Regions from separate parts of the Actinomadura sp. NPDC048955 genome, predicted to be linked through region 2. Evidence: riboswitches for the same ligand, from Rfam matches in the RefSeq annotation. Region 2 holds a riboswitch; the other holds the start of a gene.
The links. A riboswitch is a leader RNA that binds a small molecule or an ion and turns the genes downstream of it on or off. The one in region 2 is predicted to bind ZMP and ZTP.
Positions count from the first base shown of each region.

Region 1: another riboswitch for ZMP and ZTP. It lies ahead of AB0C84_RS13545 (bifunctional methylenetetrahydrofolate dehydrogenase/methenyltetrahydrofolate cyclohydrolase); the one in region 2 lies ahead of glyA (serine hydroxymethyltransferase).

Region 1 is NZ_JBEZJI010000010.1:164,873-167,064, forward strand. Features, by position in the region: gene AB0C84_RS13535 (hypothetical protein) at 133-309, shown strand; gene AB0C84_RS13540 (GNAT family N-acetyltransferase) at 318-911, opposite strand; ZMP/ZTP riboswitch at 1,040-1,125, shown strand; gene AB0C84_RS13545 (bifunctional methylenetetrahydrofolate dehydrogenase/methenyltetrahydrofolate cyclohydrolase) at 1,187-2,047, shown strand.
Region 2 is NZ_JBEZJI010000077.1:6,045-8,236, reverse strand. Features, by position in the region: gene glyA (serine hydroxymethyltransferase) at 1-1,122, opposite strand, end outside; ZMP/ZTP riboswitch at 1,176-1,262, opposite strand; partial or broken gene AB0C84_RS40730 (DMT family transporter) at 1,319-2,182, opposite strand.

The DNA of each region.
Region 1 (2,192 bases), on a different contig from region 2:
CGCGACCCGCGCTTTCGTGACCGGTTTCCCGCCGCGGGACCGCGCACGGCCGTCGCACAGGTAGCCTCGGGGCTGCCGCGCCCCCCTGACCCTCCCTTGACCTCGGCGCGGGCGTTCCGTGGTGGAGGCGGGATGAATCTGCTGATGTCCCTCATGCTCGGCGTCGTCTACCAGGCCGACTTGCTGCTGATGGAATCCCGGCAGGTGATCGGGCTGATCGCCGCCTTCCTGGCCGCGATGCTCGCCGCCCAGTTCGGCTGGCACGGCACCGACCGCCTCATCGGCCGGCGCCAGCGCTCCGAGGACTGAGGGGCCGTTCAGCGCAGTCTCGCGCGCAGGGCGCGTTCGGCGGCGGGCCAGTCGTCGTCCGTCATCGCGTAGGCGGCGGTGTCGCGGATCGAGCCGTCCGCGCGGATCCGGTGCTTGCGGTGGACGCCCTCGAACGCCGCCCCGAGCCGCTCGATCGCCGCGCGCGACCGCTCGTTGCGGACGTGCGTGTGCCAGCCGACCCTGATCGCCCCCAGGTCGCCGAACGCGCGGCCCATGAGGAGCAGCTTCGCCTCGGTGTTGAGCCCCGTCCGCTGCCACCGCGACCCGATCCAGGTGTGGCCGATGCACAGGCCACGGTCGGACGGGGAGATCTCGTAGTAGGACGTCGTCCCGGCGACCTCGCCGGTCGCCGCGTCGATCTGGACCCAGGGCAGGCGCAGCCCGCGCTCGCAGGCCGCCAGCGCCTGGTCGACCTGCGCGCGCATGTCCCCGGCGTTCCGCGGCTGCCGCTGGCTCATCCAGGTCCACAGCTCCGGGTCCTTGCACGCCTCGAACAGGCCCGCCGCGTGCTCGGCGGAAAGCGGCTCCAGCCGCACGTATCGCCCGGTCAGGACGGGCCGCTCGAACCATTCGTCGTTCATGCGGAGCACGCTAGGAGCCAGGGACGGCATCCGGCAGAGCCACTCGGCGTCCTTTTTCGCAAGCCACTCCCGCGTCCGCCCTCTGCGCGAGGCCGCGGAGCCCTCGGATCCAGGCGGCCGGTTAGCATGGGGGCCTACGCGACTGGCGCGGTCAAGGTGGATCACCACCGGGGAGCGAACGACAGTCCGGACACCGCGCGCCTGGGTGACCGGGACCCCTCAGGCCGGGCTCCGCGCCCGGGGCCGGTCCCGGCCGAGATCACCCGGAGGAACGCATGACGGCACAGATTCTGGACGGCAAGGCCACGGCCGCCGAGATCCGCTCGAACCTCAAGGTCCGCGTCGAGGCGCTCCGCGAGCGCGGCGTCTCCGTCGGGCTCGGCACCGTCCTGGTCGGCGACGACCCCGGCAGCCACTCGTACGTGAACATGAAGCACCGCGACTGCGCCGAGGTCGGCATCGAGAGCATCCGCCGCGACCTGCCCGCCACCGCCTCGCAGGGCGAGGTGGAGCGCGCCGTCGCCGAGCTGAACGCCGACTCCGCCTGCACCGGCTACATCGTCCAGCTGCCGCTCCCGAAGGGCCTGGACGAGCAGCGCGTGCTGGAGCGCATCGACCCGGCCAAGGACGCCGACGGCCTGCACCCGACCAACCTCGGCCGGCTCGTCCTGATGCAGCCGGGCCCGCTGCCGTGCACGCCGAAGGGCATCGTCGAGCTGCTGCGCCGGTTCGACGTCCCGCTGAAGGGCGCCGAGGTCACCGTCGTCGGCCGCGGCATCACCGTCGGCCGCTCCCTCGGCCTGCTGCTGACCCGCCGCAGCGAGAACGCGACCGTCACGCTCTGCCACACCGCCACCCGCGACCTCGCCGAGCACACCCGCAAGGCCGACATCGTCGTGGCCGCGGCCGGGGTCCCCGGCCTCATCACCGCCGGCATGGTCAAGCCCGGCGCCGCCGTCCTGGACGTGGGCGTGTCCCGCGTGGACGGCAAGCTCGCCGGCGACGTCGCCGCCGACGTCCGCGACGTCGCCGGCTGGGTCGCGCCCAACCCCGGCGGCGTCGGCCCGATGACCCGCGCCATGCTCCTGGCGAACGTCGTCGAGGCCGCCGAGCAGGCCACCGGACCGGCGGCCTGACCAGGCGCAGTACCGGCACCGACCGCGGACGGGCACGCCGCGGGGGCCGCCACCAGCACCCGGGTGGCGGCCCCCGCCCGCATGGCCCTGGGCCGCGCCGTCACTTGCGCGGCCGCATCGGGGGCTGAGCGATCGCCCTCCGGGT
Region 2 (2,192 bases):
GCCGATCCCCCGGGTGGTGATCGCGGCGGTGCCGAGCCGCAGCCCGGACGGGTCGAACGGCTTGCGCGGGTCGAACGGGACGGCGTTGTAGTTCAGCTCGATGCCGGCGCGGTCGAGGGCCTGCGCGGCGGGCTTGCCCGCGACCCCCTTGGCGGTCAGGTCGATGAGGATGAGGTGGTTGTCGGTGCCGCCGGAGATCAGGTCGTAGCCGCGGTCCAGCAGCGCGGCGGCCAGCACCTTGGCGTTCGCGACGACCTGCCGCGCGTACCCGGCGAAGTCCGGCCCCGCCGCCTCCTTCAGCGCGACGGCGATCGCGGCCGTCGTGTGGTTGTGCGGCCCGCCCTGGAGTCCGGGGAAGACGGCCTTGTCGACCGCCTTCGCGTGCTCGGCCGTCGACAGGATCATCGCGCCGCGGGGGCCCCGCAGCGTCTTGTGCGTGGTGGTGGTGACGACGTCGGCGTGCCCCACCGGGGACGGGTGCGCGCCGCCGGCGACCAGGCCCGCGATGTGCGCGATGTCGGCGGCCAGGACGGCACCGGTCTCCCGCGCGATCTCGGCGAAGGCCGGGAAGTCGATCGTCCGGGGGACCGCGGTGCCGCCGCACCAGATCAGCTTCGGCCGCTCCTTGAGGGCGAGGTCGCGGACCTGGTCCATGTCGACCCGGCCGGTGTCGGCGCGCACGTCGTAGCGGACGGGCCGGAACCACTTGCCGGTGGCCGACACCGACCAGCCGTGCGTCAGGTGGCCGCCCATCGGCAGCGACAGGCCCATGACCGGGTCGCCGGGCTCCAGGAAGGCCATGTAGACGGCGAGGTTGGCGGGAGAGCCGGAGTAGGGCTGGACGTTGGCGTGCTCGGCGCCGAACACGCCCTTCGCCCGCTCGATCGCGAGCAGCTCGATGGGGTCGACGTTCTGCTGGCCCTCGTAGTAGCGCTTGCCCGCGTAGCCCTCGGAGTACTTGTTGGTCAGAACCGTGCCGGCGGCCTCCAGCACCGCCTCCGAGACGTAGTTCTCCGAGGCGATCAACCGGATCTTCTCGTACTGGCGGCGGGCCTCGGCCTCCACCAGCGCGGCGATCTCGGGGTCCCGGCCCCGCAGATGGGGTACTGCCGGTTCGTGCATCATGAGCCTCCGCGCTGCTCGCGCCAGGGCTTCGGGCGCCCCGGCGAAGGGGACCCGTACACCCAGGCGCGCGGTGTGCGGACTACTTTCGCTCCCCGGTGGTCGTCTCCACCTTGACTGCGCCAGTCGCGTGGGCGCCATCATACCGGGCCGCACCGCGCCGTCGCGGCGCGGGCGCCGGGACCGAGACCAGGAAGAGCCCGCCCATCAGCAGCAGCGACCCCGCCGCGACCGGCGCCGACATCCGCTCGCCGAGGACGGCCACGGCCAGGCCGGTGGCGACGAGCGGCTCGGCGAGGCTGAGCGTCCCGGCGGTCGCGGCCGCCACCCGGCCGAGGCCGGTGACGAAGAACATGTAGGCGGCGGCGGTCGCGGCGATCCCCAGCCAGGCGACCAGGGCCGCCGAGCGCGGCGCGGCGAGGGCCGGCAGCTCCGGCAGCGTCCAGGGCAGCAGGGCCGCTCCCCCGGCCAGCAGCGTCACCGCCACCGCCCCGGCCATTCCGGCCCCGCTCGCCCCGGAGCCGAGGCCCGTCAGGACCTTGGCCGAGACCGTGTAGACGCCGAAGCACGTGCCGCCGACCAGGCTCAGCGCGATCCCGGCCGGATCGGCGTGGACGGCCTCGCCCGGCACCATCAGCAGCGCCACGCCGCCGACCGCGCAGGCCGTCCCGGCCCACCAGCGGCGGCCGAGCCGGGCGCCCAGGACGAGCCGCTCGCAAAGGCCGGTCGAGACGGGCGCGAGCCCGAACACGACGGCGGTCGCGACGGCCGCGCCCGTCCGGTCGACCGCGCTGAAGAACGACGCCTGGAAGGTGCCGGTCGCGGCCGAGGCCGCCACGAGCGGCGGCCAGGTCCGCCGGGTCAGCGCCAGGAACGCGCGGCGGTCCGCCATGAGCACGACGACGGCGAGGACGAGCCCGCCCGAGAGGATCCGGGCGCCGCCGACCGCGACCGGGCTCGCGGACGGCCCGGCCAGCACCTGCGCCGGCCCGACCGTCCCCCAGAGCACACCGGCGGCGAGCACCAGCAGCACACCGGACGAGTTGTTCCATCGGTCCATGCCGCCGAAG